One region of the Bradyrhizobium sp. S3.2.6 genome, then DNA from elsewhere that is predicted to be linked to it. Evidence: predicted binding sites of a transcription regulator. Region 1 holds the regulator's gene; each other region holds the start of a gene.
What was found. Region 1 encodes LexA, which represses DNA repair genes until DNA is damaged. Its sites were predicted from a motif close to TGTTCNNNNTGTGTTCNG; they were not measured.
Positions count from the first base shown of each region.

Region 2: a site for LexA is predicted at 2,521-2,538, ahead of ABID58_RS21180 (single-stranded DNA-binding protein). Genes of this name have one in related genera too.
Region 3: a site for LexA is predicted at 3,210-3,227, ahead of ABID58_RS27055 (ATP-dependent Clp protease adaptor ClpS). Genes of this name have one in related genera too.

Region 1 covers NZ_JBEPOS010000028.1:76,663-82,252, forward strand. Annotated here, with positions in the region: gene ABID58_RS32920 (helix-turn-helix transcriptional regulator) at 1-893, shown strand, start outside; gene ABID58_RS32925 (molybdopterin molybdotransferase MoeA) at 997-2,208, shown strand; gene lexA (transcriptional repressor LexA) at 2,385-3,086, shown strand; gene ABID58_RS32935 (hypothetical protein) at 3,265-3,519, shown strand; gene ABID58_RS32940 (hypothetical protein) at 3,713-4,144, shown strand; gene ABID58_RS32945 (ComEC/Rec2 family competence protein) at 4,155-5,590, opposite strand, start outside.
Region 2 covers NZ_JBEPOS010000012.1:33,806-39,395, forward strand. Annotated here, with positions in the region: gene uvrA (excinuclease ABC subunit UvrA) at 1-282, opposite strand, end outside; gene ABID58_RS21170 (outer membrane protein) at 551-1,240, opposite strand; gene ABID58_RS21175 (outer membrane protein) at 1,478-2,245, opposite strand; gene ABID58_RS21180 (single-stranded DNA-binding protein) at 2,680-3,177, shown strand; gene ABID58_RS21185 (DUF2306 domain-containing protein) at 3,208-3,606, shown strand; gene gyrA (DNA gyrase subunit A) at 3,775-5,590, shown strand, end outside.
Region 3 covers NZ_JBEPOS010000018.1:126,407-131,996, forward strand. Annotated here, with positions in the region: gene ABID58_RS27050 (tannase/feruloyl esterase family alpha/beta hydrolase) at 1-1,424, shown strand, start outside; gene ABID58_RS27055 (ATP-dependent Clp protease adaptor ClpS) at 1,458-3,176, opposite strand; gene ABID58_RS27060 (MDR family MFS transporter) at 3,288-4,904, opposite strand; gene ABID58_RS27065 (HlyD family secretion protein) at 4,852-5,590, opposite strand, start outside.

The sequences.
Region 1 (5,590 bases):
TGTTGCCGCTTGGCATCGGCCGGACGCCCGGCGAGGTCTTCACCATCGGCGACTTCATCACACGCGATGAGTTCACCCGCAGCGATTTCTACAACGAATGGTGGCAGCCGGGCGGTTTCGACACCGAACCGTTGACGACGAATCTGCTGGTCGATCACAACGCCACAGGCATTCTGACCAGCCACCGGCCCTCCGATTTGCCTCCGTATGACGACAAGGCACGGCGGCTGTTTGCGACATTGGCGCAGCATCTCGTACGCGCCGTTGCGATCCAGCGCCGTACCCACCAGCTCGACATCACCGGCCGCGCTGCGCTGGCAGGCCTCGACGGGCTCGATCAGGGCTTCGTTCTCGCAGACGCCCAGGCGCGCCCGATCTTCGTCAATCGTCGCGCGCGCGAATGGCTCGACGCCGCCGATAGCATCGTGATCGAGGCGGGCGCGCTGAGCGCCATCAACAGCGACGATAGCCGTTGTCTGCAAACGCTGGTCGGCTCGTGCAGCATCGATAATCCCGATCGCATCGGAGGAGAGATGAGCCTGCGGCGGCTTCCCGGCCGCATGCCGCTGCACGTGCAGGTAACGCCGGTCGGCAGCGATTGGGCGGAGAGCTCGGTGTCGCTCGCCTCCGGCTGGCGATCGAGTGCGATGGTGCTGATCACCGACCCCGAGCCGGACGCGAGATCAAGACTCGACGCCCTACGCGCGCGTTACGGCCTGACCCGTGCCGAAGCGGCCTTCGCGCTCGAGATCGTCAAGGGCGGCGGCCGCAAAGCCACGGCCGAACGGCTCGGCATCGCGGACGGAACCGCGCGCAGCCATCTGTCGAAGATCTTCGACAAGACCGGCGTGGGGCGACAGGCCGAGCTGGTGCGGCTTTTGCTCCAGAAATAGCTGCATCCGTGCGTATGCACATCCGTTTTGCCTCAACGGCCCCAGTCGGCTAGAACGCTGGCCGCGACCAGATTGTCGCGTTGCCAAGCAGGAGCTTTCAGCCGTGGCCCTCATGCCGGTTTCCGATGCGCTCGCTGCCGTGCTCGCCGGTGCGGACCCGCTGCCCGAGGAATCGGTCGCGCTCGATGCGGCCTTCCACCGCGTGCTCGCGCGCGACGTCGCATCGCGCAGGACGCAGCCGCCGCTGGCGATGTCCGCGATGGACGGCTATGCCGTCCGCGCGGCCGACGCCGCCAGGGTCGATGCGCAGCTCAACGTCATTGGCGAGGTCGCTGCCGGCCGTCCGTTTGCAGGAACTGTCGGCGCCGGCGAAGCCGTACGAATCTTCACCGGCGGTGTCGTTCCCGACGGCGCCGATGCGGTCGTGATCCAGGAGGACACCGTCGCCGACGGCAAGCGCATCGCGATCAAGGAGGCCGCCATCGCCGGGCGGCACATCCGCCCTGCCGGCATCGACTTCCGCGAGGGTGACGTGCTGCTGCGCAAAGGCGCGCGGCTGACCGAGCGCGACCTCGCGCTCGCCGCCGGCATGAACCACCCGCAATTGGCGGTCAGCCGCCGTCCGAAGGTCGCGATTCTTGCCACCGGCGACGAGCTGGTGATGCCGGGCACGACGCCTGGTCATGGCCAGATCGTTTATTCCAACGGCTACGCCCTGCATGCGCTCGCTCGCAGCGAGGGGGCCGACACCATCGACCTTGGGATTGCCGCCGACACGCTTGCCGCCACCACCGCCGGCATCCGCCGCGCGCGCGAATCCGGCGCCGACATCCTGATCACGACGGGCGGCGCTTCGGTCGGCGACCACGATCTGGTGCAGCAGGCGCTCCGCGACGAAGGCACCTCGATGGCGTTCTGGAAAATCGCGATGCGGCCGGGCAAGCCGATGATGAACGGGCAGCTCGGGGCGATGCGCGTAATCGGCCTGCCCGGCAATCCCGTGTCATCCTACGTTTGCGCCTTCCTGTTCATGGTGCCGCTGATTCGTGCGTTGTCGGGCCGTTCGATGGTTCATCACCGCCGCGAACGCGCCGTGCTCGGCCGCGACGTCGGCGCCAATGACCAGCGCGAGGACTATCTGCGCGCCCGCCTGGATGTGCGTGATGACGGCACGCTGATCGCCCTTCCCGTCAATCACCAGGACTCCTCGCTGCTTGCGAATCTCGCTGCGGCACAGGCACTTCTCGTGCGCGCCCCGTTCGCGCCGAGGGCCGAAGCGGGAGCGCCCTGCGAGGTGCTGCGACTGCTCGTTTGAGCGCGGCGTTCGCAACCGTTCCGCGAACTTTGCCGCGTTCACGGTAAATTAAGCAGTTGCGGAACATGTATCGAACATATAGTGTCCGTTCATGATTTGTTTCGAGCGTGTAGCGGCTTATTGCTGACTTCAGCGTCTCGGAATCGAACGACATCAACCGGGGGATTTTGGTCGAGATGTTAACGCGCAAACAGTACGAGCTCCTGCGGTTCATCAGTGAACGCCTGAAGGAAAGCGGCGTGCCGCCCTCCTTCGACGAGATGAAGGATGCGCTCGATCTGCGCTCGAAATCAGGCATCCATCGCCTGATCACTGCGCTCGAGGAGCGCGGCTTCATCCGCCGCCTGCCCAACCGCGCCCGCGCCATCGAGGTGATCAAGCTGCCCGAACTCCAGGCCGCCGCTGGCAGCCGCCGCGGCTTCACGCCGAGCGTCATCGAGGGCAATCTCGGCAAGGTGCGCCCGGCGTCGAGCCTGCCGGCCGACGAGGGTGAGCGTCCAGTCGCAGTGCCCGTGATGGGCCGGATCGCGGCCGGCACGCCGATCGAGGCTTTGCAAACCCGCAGCCACACCATCAGCGTCCCGCCCGACATGCTCGGCTCGGGCGAGCACTACGCGCTCGAAGTGCGCGGCGACTCCATGGTGGAGGCCGGCATTCTCGATGGCGACATGGCGCTGATCCAGCGCAACGAGAGCGCCGATACCGGCGACATCGTGGTCGCCCTGATCGACGACGAGGAAGCGACACTCAAGCGTTTCCGCCGTCGCGGCGCCTCGATCGCGCTCGAGCCGGCCAACGCGGCCTATGAGGTTCGCATCCTGCCGCCCAACCGGGTCAAGATCCAGGGCAAGCTGATCGGGCTGTACCGGAAGTACTGATCGCGTCGCTATCGGCGAGCGCAATCAACGATTGGAGCGGACGATTGTCCGCTCCGGCTGGGTAGTCTTTCTGGTTTTGCACAGATTATCCGGCCCCTTCTCCAGCGCTACATCCTCGGCACGCCGCAACGAAGCACGCATTGCTTCGCAGGGCCTTTGCCAGACCGAGGAGACCAACATGCGCAAGATCATTTTGAGCACCGTCACGATGACGCTGATCGCAGTATCAGCGTCGCAGGCCTTAGTGTCGCAAGCCTTGGGGTCGCAAGCCTTGGGCTCGCAAGCCTTGGGCTCGCAAGCCTTGGCTGCGCAGCCGCAGCACCACGCTCGCAAAGCACCGCGCGCAACGACCGAGCAATTCCGCAATGCCCGTAACGCCGTCGCGCAGCCGGCTTGGCAATATTCGGGCTGGTCAGCGCCAGCCGGCCGCTGAAGCAACGCGCTCACCGAATGCGCGGGAGCAGGCTTTGTTCCTCGTGCATTTGAAAAAGATAATGTGATCGCGCTCTGCTGATGCGAGCCGCAGATTTGCCCACAAACAAGCATAAGATGAGCTTCCACTCTGATAGGGGCCTGCGCCTCCGAGACAGAGGCGCGGGTGCTCTATCCTGATTGAGGAGCACCCGATGTGTGACTATAGCCTGCATGCCGTCGCGACGCGTCCCGCAGAAGTTGGCGAGACGATCGTCACGACAACGTTCCGCGGCACCTCGACGCGCGGCTTCGCCTCCGAAGCCGACATGTCCGTCGCGGTTTGCCTGCTACCGGGAACGGAGCTCGCCTTCGCCGACAACGTCCGCTACGACAATCGCTGGATCTGGACGCGCACCATCAACTCGCGCGTCGGCAAGTTCGGCAAGGTCGATCCGCATATTCCCGACCGCCATCACGACGCGATCGAATTCCCCGACGGCAAATACGTCCTGGTGACGCAACTGGTCGAAGGCCAGCGCGCAACCGTGCTGCAACTGCCCGTGACCCAGCCGCTCGGCGAGCGCGAGCACAAGCCGCAGGTCGCCGACAGCCGCTCCACGTCCCCGCGCCTGCCGATCGGCTAAGCCGTCGATCTCAGTCATCGGCCTGCAGGTCGGCGTCAGACGGCGTTGCGTCTTTGGAGCGCGGAGCTGCCGACCGCGGCATGAGGGTCTGTTCGAAATCTCCATCGCCGGCCGCCGCCGGCGACCAGGGGCGGTTTGCGCCCCTCGCCTTTACCGCCTGAATCGCAAAGCCGTCGCCACGCGGCGTCAGCGCCAGCGCGCCCTGACGCACGAGACGTGGCCGATCGACCACCATCGCACCACAATCCGGCGGCGCGGGCCTTGCCGTCACCACCAGTGCCGCGCGGCTGCAATCGTCTCCCAGCGCGTCAATGCGCAACGCCAGCGCAACGATGCGTCCGTCGGCAAGCGGCGTCACGCAGCCTGACTCGTCGCACGACACACCATCGGCAAGCGCGACGCTGCCGGGATCGCGAGAGTCGGCATCGGCCGCGAGCCACTCCTTGAGCAGAAAGCTGTCCTTGCTCGTCCTGATCAGGTGCAGCTGCCCGTCCCTGCCCCGCACGGCAACGCTCTGGCCGTCACCGGCGATAAGGATGTCGGGTTGCCGGACCGACAGACCCCAGACGATTGCCGCCACGAGCACGAACGCGCCCGACCAGCGCAGCGGCGTGCGTAGCAGTCCCATCAGGACGAGGCCGAGGCTCGCCGCGATCAGCGGCGCAGTGCCGAAGGCACTGACGTGGCCGATCGCGCCGGGCAGCGCCGCGACCCATCGCGAGACCGCCACCATCCAGTCGATACCGATCCCCATCAACCACCAGAACACGCGGTCAAGCCCGAACGGTGCCGCGAGCAATCCCAACAGCCCGGCCGGCATCACCAGCGCCGAGACCACCGGCATCGCGCCGAGATTGGCAAGCACGCCATAGGGCGTGACGCGATGGAAATGGAAGGCGGCATAGGGCGTGGTCGCAAACCCCGCGATCATCGAGGCCATGAACAGCATCGCGATCTCGCGGCCGCCCCACAGCGCGATGCGCGCGGTTGTCGAGTGATCGGGCGAGGCAAACAGGTTCGGCATGCCGATCTGCACCAGCGCCACCAGGCCGAGCGTTGCCGCAAAGGACATCTGGAAGCTCGGATGCACCAACGCTTCCGGCGCGACCGCGAGCACGATCAGCGCTGCCACCGCCAGCGTGCGAAAGGTGATGGCGCGGCGGTCAACCATGACAGCGATCAGCACCACCGCGGTCATGAAGAACGACCTCTGGGTCGCAACCTCCGCGCCCGAGAGCAGCAGATAGAACGCGGACGCGACCAGCGCCGCGGCGGCCGACCATTTCTTGATGGCGAAGCCGACCGCCAGCCCGGGGATCAGCGCCAGCAGCGCGCGAACCGCGAAGAAGACGACGCCGGCAACGACGGCCATATGGTAACCGGAGATCGACAGAACATGGCCGAGGCCCGAGATGAACATCGCATCGTTGACGGGCGTGGTGATCG
Region 2 (5,590 bases), on a different contig from region 1:
GTCGATCTGGTCGACGTCAGGCTTCTGCATCATCTCCAGGAACTGGCGGGCATAGGCCGAGAGCGACTCGACATAGCGGCGCTGGCCTTCCGCGTAGATGGTGTCGAAGGCGAGCGAGGACTTGCCGGAGCCGGAGAGGCCGGTGAACACCACAAGCTTGTCGCGGGGAATCTCGACGTCGATGTTCTTGAGGTTGTGCTCGCGCGCGCCACGGATCGTAATTGCGCGCAGACTCGAGCCCGCGGTCTGCTGTTGGCGCTTCGCCTTGATCACTTCATCCATCCGAGTTGCCCTCAAGGAATCCCAAAGGTGCGCGATCGCGCCGACCTAAAAGGCGCGCTTCGCCCGGAACCGGGATCGGCGCCGATGGGTATGCCGGCGAACGTAGGAAGAACGGAGACGGATTTCCAGTGGGACTTGCGAATCGTCAACGGATTGTTGGCGTGCTGGCGGGACTTGGCAGTAGGAGCTCGGCCAGAACGCCCCGCGAAAAACAAAAAGGCCGGCGCAAGGCCGGCCTTTCGTGACGATGTGACGTCGGTGGCGAAGATCAGTACTTCGCGACCACCGGGCCATTGAAGTGATAGTTCACGCCGACCTGCACGGTGTGGAAGTTGAGCGTGCCGGTGGGCAGGGTGCCCGAGAAGTAGCTCTCGCCGCCGAGGCTGCGATAGAGGTACTCGCCCTTGACCGACCACTGCGGCGCGAAGAAGGCTTCGACACCGGCGCCGACGGTCCAGCCGGAGTGCCACTTGCTGTCCGACGCGGTCAGGCCGAGTGCGGAGAGGGTGATCTTGTTGTCGATCCAGGCGTAGCCGCCCGTGCCGTAGAACAGGACGTTATTGACGGCGTAGCCGATGCGGCCGCGAACGGTGCCCATCGCGTCGGTCTTCGAGCTGGCGGTCGCGGTCACGACGCCGAAGCCGGGGACGAGGGTCGCGCCGGTCGCCGTAGCGCTGACGTCAGCCCAGGCGCCATCAGCCTCGATACCGAACACGACGTTGCCGGTCTGCCAGTTGTAGCCGGCGGTGCCGCCAACGAAGCCACCCTTCATCTTCGGGTCACCAGAGGCGGCTTCCCAAGCGCCGCCACCGACGATACCGAGGTAGAAGCCGGTCCAGTTGTAGACCGAGGCCACGGCGACCGGAGCCTTGGTGTAGGGCCGAGCCGCCAGATCGGCAGCCGAAGCGGCGCCAGTGAGGGCGAGCAGACAGGCCGAAGCCAACAAAATCTTCTTCATATTCAACAATCCCAGTCCCAGTTTCTGTTTTGGGCTTCCGTGCGTCGGAAGCAGCATCGGACGCTGTTGTCCAACTTGGGTCGGCTTACATCATTGAAGCCGCAAGTTGTGTCTCTCAAAAGTCACAACAGATGCAAAATGTAATTGCCGCTGACCTATAGTTCCCTCCGGGGGAACTCGCAGCAAAAAAGGCCGGCGCGAGGCCGGCCTTCCATCTCCCAATGAAATCAGGGGATATCAGTATTTTGCGATGATCGGGCCGCCAAAGCGATAGTTCAGGCGGACAAGACCCATATCCACATTCTGGCTGATGCGGTCGGTCTGGAATGCAATGCCCCCAGGTGCATTGAGGGTAAGCGTCCGATTGCCCAGGAAGATGTGGTCGTACTCGACGCCCACCGACCAGTTCTGGGCGAAGCCGAACTCCAGGCCGGCGCCGACCGTGCCGCCCCAGCGGGTATCGCTGGTGGACGCGAGCAGAGCGCCAGCGCCGACGAAGCCGGGCGCGGTGTAGACGTTGAACTTGTCGGCGACCACGGCACCGCCGCCCTTCACGTAGAACAGCACATTGTTCCAGGCATAGCCGACCTGACCCGTGAACAGGCCGAAGGCGTCGATCTTCGAGCGGTTGCGCTGGGCCGGGAAGAGAACGCTGACATTGTCGCCGGAGAAGTCGGCCCAGTTGCCCTGGCCTTCGAGGCCGAACACCCAGTTGGCGGATTGCCAGCGATAGCCGACCTGGCCGCCGACCGTGCCGCCGGTGGCGTTGTGGCAACCCTCCCCGCCCACGAGCGCGCCGCCGCCGAAGACAACGCTGTCCCAGCATTTGTGGCTCGAGCCGCCACCGCCGTTGATGCCGATGTAGAAGCCGCTCCAGTCGTAGATGGCGGCGGCCACCGGCGGCGGCGCCTTGGTGTAGGGACGCGCCGCAAGATCCGCTGCACTCGCCGGTGCAGACAGGCCGAACGCAACGATACCAATTGTGCCAAACAGAATTTTCTTCATTGCAGTCTCCCCAGTGTCGTCCGCTTCAATAATCCCGAAGCGTTCAATCAGGCGCGACGCCCATAAGAACCAATTCCGAGGCAACCGTAGTGCAATCTGGAGGTCGAGTCCGTCGCCGGAATGCAACAGTCATGGGTCAATTGAAGTGCACCTAACTTGATGAATGTTAAGCGCTTTTCATGCCCTGACGGAACTCGGCAGGGTTCCAATTCATCGCACGATGAATAGCTGCCCCTGGGTAGCGGCGTGCGCGCGTGTTCGGGGTCAAATTCCGCAGGAACAAATCTGGAACAGATGCTCGGCTGATGCTATATGTGGGGATAACCAAGGGCGCGGCGGGTCGATCGGCGCTCGTAAGCGTATAGGGTCGGCCCAACAGGCGGCAGTGCGGGCGCGCCTTTTAAATTCAGCGGCATTCGGAGTGGAGAGCGGCGATGGCGGGAAGCGTCAACAAGGTCATTCTGGTCGGAAATCTCGGCAAGGATCCGGAAATCCGCCGCACCCAGGACGGGCGGCCGATCGCGAATTTGAGCATCGCCACCTCGGAGACCTGGCGCGACAAGAACAGCGGCGAGCGCAAGGAAAAGACCGAGTGGCATCGCGTCGTGATCTTCAATGAAGGGCTCTGCAAGGTCGCCGAGCAGTACCTGAAGAAAGGCGCCAAGGTTTACATCGAGGGCGCGCTCCAGACCCGCAAATGGACCGATCAGGCCGGCGTCGAGAAGTACTCCACCGAAGTCGTGCTGCAGGGCTTCAACTCGACGCTGACGATGCTGGACGGCCGCAGCGGTGGCGGGGGAGGTGGCAGCTTCGGCGACGAGCCGGGCGGCGATTTCGGCTCCTCCGGTCCCGTCAGCAGCGCACCGCGCCGCCAGGTTGCCGCCGGCGGCGGTGGTGGCCGCAACGACATGGACGACGATATCCCGTTCTGAGGCGTCCGGCTCCAAGCGAGGACGCGCCCCATGAGCCTCGCGCCATTGCTCGATGCCGCTCCGGCGATCCCGCTGCATGCCTTCGCGGCGATGGCGGCCTTCGTGCTCGGTCTCGTCCAGTTCGCCGCGCCCAAAGGCACACTGCCGCATCGGACATTCGGCTGGATCTGGGTGGCGCTGATGGCCGTGGTGGCCGCGTCCTCGTTCTGGATCCACCAGATCCGCATGGTCGGGCCGTTCGGCCCGATCCACCTGCTGTCGATCTTCACGCTGGTGATGCTGCCGCTCGCGGTGTGGCGGGCGCACACCCACCGCGTGACCGATCACCGCCGCATCATGATCCTGCTGTTTACCGGCGCGCTGGTCGTGGCTGGCCTGTTCACGCTGGTGCCCGGGCGCATCATGCACCAGGTGTTTTTCGGGGCATAACTGGTGGTTCCAGGCGGCTCGTTCCGGCGCCACTGACGACGATGGCGAGAAGCGCGTAAGTCTCTGGAAAAACAAACGGAAAAACCGCTTCCCAAGGGCTCGCAAGAGTGGTTATCAGAGCCTCGATACGCTATATGATTCCCAGATAAAAACTCACCGGATTCTCCCTTGGCCGACGACGACAACAAGAAGCCCGGCGACGAGCCGGAGCGCTCGGATATTCGCCCCGTCTCCATCTTCGAGGAGATGAAGAAGTCGTATCTCGACTACGCCATGAGCGTGATCGTGGCGCGCGCGCTGCCCGATGCCCGCGACGGTTTGAAGCCGGTTCATCGCCGCATCCTGTACTCGATGCATGAGCAGGGCCACACGCCCGACAAGAAGTACGTCAAATCCGCTCGCGTGGTCGGCGACGTCATCGGTAAGTATCACCCGCACGGCGACCAGTCGATCTATGACGCCATGGTCCGCATGGCGCAGGACTTCTCGATGCGCGTGCCGCTGATCGACGGCCAGGGCAATTTCGGCTCGGTCGACGGCGATCCCCCGGCGGCCTACCGTTATACCGAAGCACGGCTGACGAAGGCGGCGCTCGCTCTGCTGGCCGATATCGACAAGGATACGGTCGACTTCCAGCCGAACTACGACAACAACGAGACCGAGCCGTCGGTTCTTCCGGCCAAGTTCCCGAACCTTCTCGTCAACGGCGCCGGCGGCATCGCCGTCGGCATGGCGACCAACATCCCGCCGCATAATCTCGGCGAGGTCATCGACGCCTGCGTCGCGTTGATCGATAACCCCGCGCTGACCATCGACGAGCTCATCAACATCGTGCCGGGACCGGATTTCCCGACCGGCGGCATCATTCTCGGACGAGCGGGCATCCGCGCCGCCTATCACCTCGGCCGCGGCTCGATCGCCATGCGCGGCAAGGTCGCGATCGAGACCATCCGCAAGGAGCGCGAGGCGCTCATCATCACCGAGATTCCCTACCAGGTGAACAAGGCGACGATGGTCGAGCGCATCGCCGAGCTGGTCAAGGAAAAGAAGATCGAGGGCATCGGCGACCTGCGCGATGAATCGGATCGCGACGGCTACCGCGTCGTCATCGAATTGAAGCGCGACGCCGTGCCGGACGTGGTGCTCAATCAGCTTTACAGATTCACGCCGCTGCAGACGAGCTTCGGCGTCAACATGGTGGCGCTCGACAGTGGCCGTCCGCGGATCATGCATCTGAAGGACCTGCTGGCCATCTTCGTCGACTTCCGTGAGCGGGTCGTCACGCGCCGCACCAAGTACCTGCTCGCCAAGGCGCGCGATCGCGCCCACATCCTGGTCGGCCTGGCGATCGCGGTCGCCAATATCGACGAGATGATCCGCGTCATCCGGACCTCGCCTGACCCGACCACCGCGCGCGACACCCTGATGTCGCGCGACTGGCCGGCCCGGGACGTCGAGGACATGCTGACGCTGATCGACGATCCGCGCCACCGCATCAGCGAGAACGGCACGATCCGGCTGTCGATGGAACAGGCGAGGGCCATTCTCGACCTGCGCCTTCAGCGCCTCACCGCGCTTGGCCGTGACGAAATCCGCGAGGAGCTCGACAAGCTCGCCGGCGAGATCGCCGACTATCTCGACATCCTGCGCTCGCGCGAGCGCGTGCTGGGGATCGTCAAGACCGAGCTCGCCGAGGTGAAGGCCGAGTTCGCCACGCCGCGCCGCACCGTGATCATGGAGCAGGAAGGCGAGGTCGAGGACGAGGACCTGATCCAGCGCGAGGACATGGTCGTGACCGTGTCCCATGCCGGCTACGTCAAGCGCGTGCCGCTGTCGGCCTATCGCGCCCAGCGCCGCGGCGGCAAGGGCCGCGCCGGCATGCAGACCCGCGACGAGGATTTCGTCAGCCGCCTGTTCGTGGCCTCCACGCATACGCCGGTGCTGTTCTTCTCGTCACGTGGCCAAGTCTACAAGGAGAAGGTCT
Region 3 (5,590 bases), on a different contig from region 1:
TCTGCAAGGTGCTCGGCCATATCGACCCGGTCGATCCCAAGGCGCCGCCAATCAAGTTCCAGGTCAACCTTCCGGTCGAGTGGAACGGGCGCTCGGTGCAATATGGCGGTGGCGGTTTCAACGGCGTGCTGATCACCGGCCTCGGTTTGCCGCCGGCCTATCCCTTCGACAAGCCGTCGCCGCTCGCGCGCGGCTTCGTCACCTACGGCACCGACTCCGGTCATGAGTCCAGACCGGGCGAGCCGCCGCAGCTGTTCGCGCTCAACGACGAGGCGTTCGAAAATTTCGCCCACGGCGCTTACAAGAAGGTGCGCGACGCCGCTGTTACGCTGATGCAGCGCGCTTACGGCAAGAAGCCGGACAAGATGTACTTCATGGGCTCGTCCGAAGGCGGCCGCGAGGGCCTGACGATGGCGCAGCGTTATCCCGACGATTTCGACGGGATCTTCGCGCGCGTGCCCGTCATCAACTGGGTTGGACTGCAGCATGCGGGCACCCGTTCCGGCATCGTCACCATGGGCGAGGGCTGGATCAATCCGGCGCAGGTCAAGCTCGTGGGCGATGCCGTGCGAGCGGCCTGCGACAAGGCCGACGGATCCGAAGATGCGCTGGTGCAGGACCCCGTGGGCTGCAAGGCAGCCTTCAAGGTCGAGACGTTGCGCTGCGCCGAAGGCAAGAGCGGCGATCAGTGCCTCACCGACGCGCAGATCAAGGCGGTCGACACGCTGCACGCCACCTACAAATTCCCGTTCACGCTCGCCAATGGTCTCGACGATTATCCAGGCTGGGGCGTGTCGGGTGAGGATACGCCGGCGATCGGACCGACCGGCGGCTGGATGGCGTGGTGGCTCGGCGCCGCGCCGCCAGCGCAGCCGCCCGCGCCCAACAACGGCATCGCCTGGATCTATGGTGCCGGCGGCATTCAATACGTGTTCGCGCGCGATCCCAAGCTCGACGTCACCACCTACAAGGTGGAGGACCACAAGGCGCGGCTGCTCGAGGTGTCGGCACTGATGGATTCGACAGATCCCGATCTCAGCCGTTTTCGCGCCCGCGGCGGCCGGCTGATCATGCTCGAGCATATGGCGGACTACGCGCAGAGCCCTTATGCCGGCATCCGCTATTTCGAGAGCGTCGAGCGCAAGCTCGGCAAGGCCGAGACGGCGGAATTCGCGCGGCTCTACACCGCGCCCGGTGTCGACCATGTCGGCTCCGGCGCGCCCGCCAATGTCGACATGCTGAGCGCGCTGGTCGACTGGGTCGAGAAGGGCACGGCGCCCGGCGATCTCGAAGTCACCGAGCAGAAGGTCGAGGCGCCGTTATTTGCGGTCACACGCGCGATGCCGCTGTGCCGCTGGCCGGCCTGGCCGCACTACAAGTCCGGCCCCGTGACGGAGGCGGCGAGCTTCACCTGCGCGCCGTAGGGACAATGCGTGCTGAGCGCGATGGCGGTGGAATCACCCCGCCGCCATCGCCTGTGCGCCGCCAAGCAATTGCGCATTGAGCCGACCGCCGGAGAACAGCATGTCGTCGAGCGCCTCGTCGATATCGGCTGACGTTACCGAGTTGCCGCCATCGCGCGCCAGGCTCGCCTGGGCCAGCCGTCGCATTAATTCCTTGATGAATGCGCAACTCGTGCCCTCGCTGCGGCGTGCCGCCTCCGTGATGACCGCATCGTCGAGCGGCAGCCCCTTGCCGTAGAGCCGGACCAGCTTGCCGCGGCCCTGCTCGTCAGGGAGCGGCACTTCGATCGCCTGATCGATCCGGCCCGGGCGGCCGGCGAGCGCGCCTTCGAGGTCCTCTGGCCGGTTGGTGGTCAGGACGAACAGGATGTCTGCATCCTCCTTCAGTCCGTCCATCTCGTTGAGCAGCTTGTTCAGCATCGATTCTTCACACGGCCCCATGTCGTCGCGATCGCGGGCAATGAGATCGACGTCCTCGATCACCACCATCGATGGCTGCAGCAGGCGCGCCAGGCTCATATAGGCGCCGAGCAAGCCGATCTGCTCCGCGGTGATGATCAGCGTCGTATGACCGGGCAAATGCGTCGCGAGATAGCGGATCGTGTGGGTTTTGCCGGTGCCCGGTGGGCCATACAGCAGGATGCCCTTCCGGGTGGACTGGCCAAGCCGGCGCAATTGATCGCGCGTGCCGACGAAAGTCAGCACGTTGCGATCGAGTAGCCGCAGGGTCTGCTCGGGCAGGATCACATCGTTGCGCGCGACCTCTGGCAATCGGTGCACGGTGATGCCGCGCGAGCGACCGCGATAGTCGGAGTCGGCATCGAGCGAGAGGATCTTGCCGCGATAGGTTCGTGCGGCCTGCACGGCCTCTTCCAGCTCGCTGAAGCACTGCTGGACCAGGGCTGCGCCTGCGGTGCCTGACGGCACCAGGATCTCGATCCGAATTCCCGGCTCGCGGCTGTATTCGCGGTGTGCGCAGAGCAACACCGCATAACGGAGACCGTCCTGCTGGCACAGCCACAGTCCGTTATCCAGACACTTGACCGGGCTCTTCTCGCCGACGTCGACGTCGGAATATTGCAGCGGGGCGATCGCGACCGCATAGCGGCCGCTCTTGAGAAGGCGCGAAATCGACAGCGTTTCGTAGCGCTGCTCCTCGTTCAGCCCGAACAACCGGATGGCTTTGCCGAAGAGCCGGTCGATCGCGGCCTGGACATCGACCCGCATGTGGCCGGGAAATTGGCGGATCGTGGTCACGAGTTTGCTGCGCGCAGTGCCGGCAAAGTGCCAGTCAAGGACGTCGCAAGCAAACTCGAAATTCTCTTCCTGTCCGCTTGCGGGCTCATCCGCTGCACGCATGCATTCGCTGCAAAGCGAGATTGTGCGATTGCCGATCCGAACGTCCGTCTGTCCCTCGGGCTTGCCGCAGAGTTCGCAAGGAGTCTTGATCGCCTCGAGCGTGACCTGCAGTTTGTGGCCGGCCAGTGTGATGGATTTTTGCGCGGACTTGAGAAGAGCCTCGGCGACGGGTTGCGGGTAAGGGCCGCAAACTCCCTTTTCCTTCTGTTCGATCTGGGTGATTAGCGCAGCCGCTTCACGCTCCGATTTGCCGAAAACCTGACGGAGCAGATCCATCACGAATTGGTCCGGCGTGTCCTCGTCACTATGAATGACGAGTTGGGTCGGCTGGGTTTCGCCACGCATACTATTCATCACCAAAGGCCTCCGGAACAATCTATGATTGAACGGAACGAATAGGGAACACAAAAAGAAGCGGCCGTCAAGCGTGACGGCCGCGGCAAATTGCAATCGACGGGCGAACCCTTAATGGGCACCGCCCCCGCCGGCCGCCTTCACCCGCCGCGTCAGCAGCACTGCGATTGCGGCCAGCACCAGCACCACGCCGATCACCGCAAAGGTGTCGGAGAAGCCCATCACCAGCGCCTGGCGTTTCACGGTCTTGCCGAGCGCGATGATGGCCTGCTCGCGTGCGGCGTTGGGGTCGGGGACGCCGTGCGCCATGAAGTAATCGGTCGTCTGGGCGATGCGGGCGCGGACCTCCTCACGGCCGAGCGTGACGGAATGGCCGATGATGTTGGAGTGGAACTGCTCGCGCTTGGTGACGATGGTCGCCAGCACCGCTGTGCCGATGGCGCCGCCGAGATTGCGCATCATGTTGGAGATGCCGGAGGCGGCGGGCGCATCCTGCGGCGCGACGCTGCCGAGGCTGAGCGCAGACAGTGGCGTCAAGGTGAGGGCCTGCCCCACCGCGCGCACGACGTTGGGGATGAAGAACTGATCGCCTGAGTAATCGAGCGACATCGTGATGTTCATGAAGGAGCTGGCGGCGAACAGCAGCAGGCCGACCGCTGCGATGTAGCGGGTGTCGAACCGCTGCATCAGCTTCGGCACCAGTGGAATCAGCAGCAGCTGCGGCAGGCCGGTCCAGGCCAGCACGTTGCCGATCTGCTCGGCATTGTAGCCCTGCACCTGGCCGAGATAGGCCGGCAGCAGATAGACCGAGCCGAACAGCGCGAAGCCGAGGAACACCGCGGCGATGGTGCCGACGCCAAAATTCCACTGTGTCAACAGACGCAGGCGGAGCAGCGGCTTCTCGACCACGAGCTCGATATAAATAAACAGCGACAGGCTGACGGCGGAGATGACGGCGAGCCGCACGATGAAGGGCGAGCCGAACCAGTCGTTCTTGTTGCCTTCCTCGAGCACGGCCTGGAGCGAGGCCAGGCCGACCGCCACGGTCGCGATGCCGAACCAGTCGCCCTCGCGCAGCAGGGCGAGATTCATGGGCTGGCGCTCCAGGGTCGCGAACAGGATCGCCACCATGACCGCAGTGGGCAGCACGTTGACGAAGAAGATGGTCTGCCAGCCGTAATTTTCTGTGAGATAGCCGCCGATGGTCGGGCCGATTGCAGGCGCAAAGGTCACCGCGAGGGAGAACATGGCAAGGCCGATCGGCTGCTGGCCCTTCGGCAGCTTGGTGAAGACCAGCGTGAAGGCCATGGGGATCAGCACGCCGCCGAAGAAACCCTGAAAACCGCGCATCGCGATCATAGAGGTCAGGTCGTGGGCAAACGCACATGCGACCGAGAAGGCCGCAAACAGCGTCGCGAAGCCCAGCATGACGTTCCGGAACGAGAACACCCGCGACAGATAGTCGGTCAGCGGGATCACGATGATCTCGCCGATCAGGTAGGACGTCGAGATCCAGGAACCGTTGTCGACACCGGTGCCGATGCCACCCTCGATGTTGAGCAGCGAGGCGTTGGTGATCTGGATGTTCAGGATCGCCATGAAGGCGCCGATCATCGCCGCGAAGACGGCGATCCAGACCGTGGCGCTGGCGCGGTTCGGATCGACGGCGACGCGCTCAGGCGTCGCGGGCGATGTTGCGGGCGTCGAGATTGAGAGGCTGTTTGACATGGCACGACCCTCCGGAAACAAGCTTCGCTTTAGATGTTGCTTGGAGCGTCGTTGCCGCTTGCGCGGCCGGCGCTGAACGGGTTGCGATCGTCGGAATCACGGACATGCCGGGCCGCAGCTCGATGGCAGGCTGCGTTTCGGCATCCAGCGCGATCTTCACCGGAATGCGCTGCACGATCTTGGTGAAATTGCCGGTGGCGTTGTCCGGCGGCAGCAGGGCGAACTCCTGGCCGCTGGCCGGCGCGATGGAATCGACATGACCGTGCACCACCTGGCCCGGGAACGTATCGACCTCGATCTCGACCAGCTGTCCGGCGCGGACGTGGGTAAGCTGGGTCTCCTTGAAGTTGGCAACCACATAGGCGCCTTCGGCAGGCACGATCGACATCAGCTGCGTGCCGGCCTGCACGAACTGGCCGACGCGGAGCGTACGGTTGCCGATGACGCCGTCGATCGGGGAGACGATCGTGGTGTAGCCGAGATTGAGCTCGGCCTGACGCTGGAGCGCGGCGGCGCGGGCGGCGGCTGCGTTGGCTTGCGCGATCTCGGCCTTCAGGAGCTCGACCTGCTTGAGGGCGGACGCGAGATTGGCAGTGTCGCGCTGGATCGCTGCGTCGGCGCCGGCGTTGCGCGATTGTGCCTGCTGTGCGTTTTGCACGCTGCCGTAGCCTGTCGCGGCGAGATCC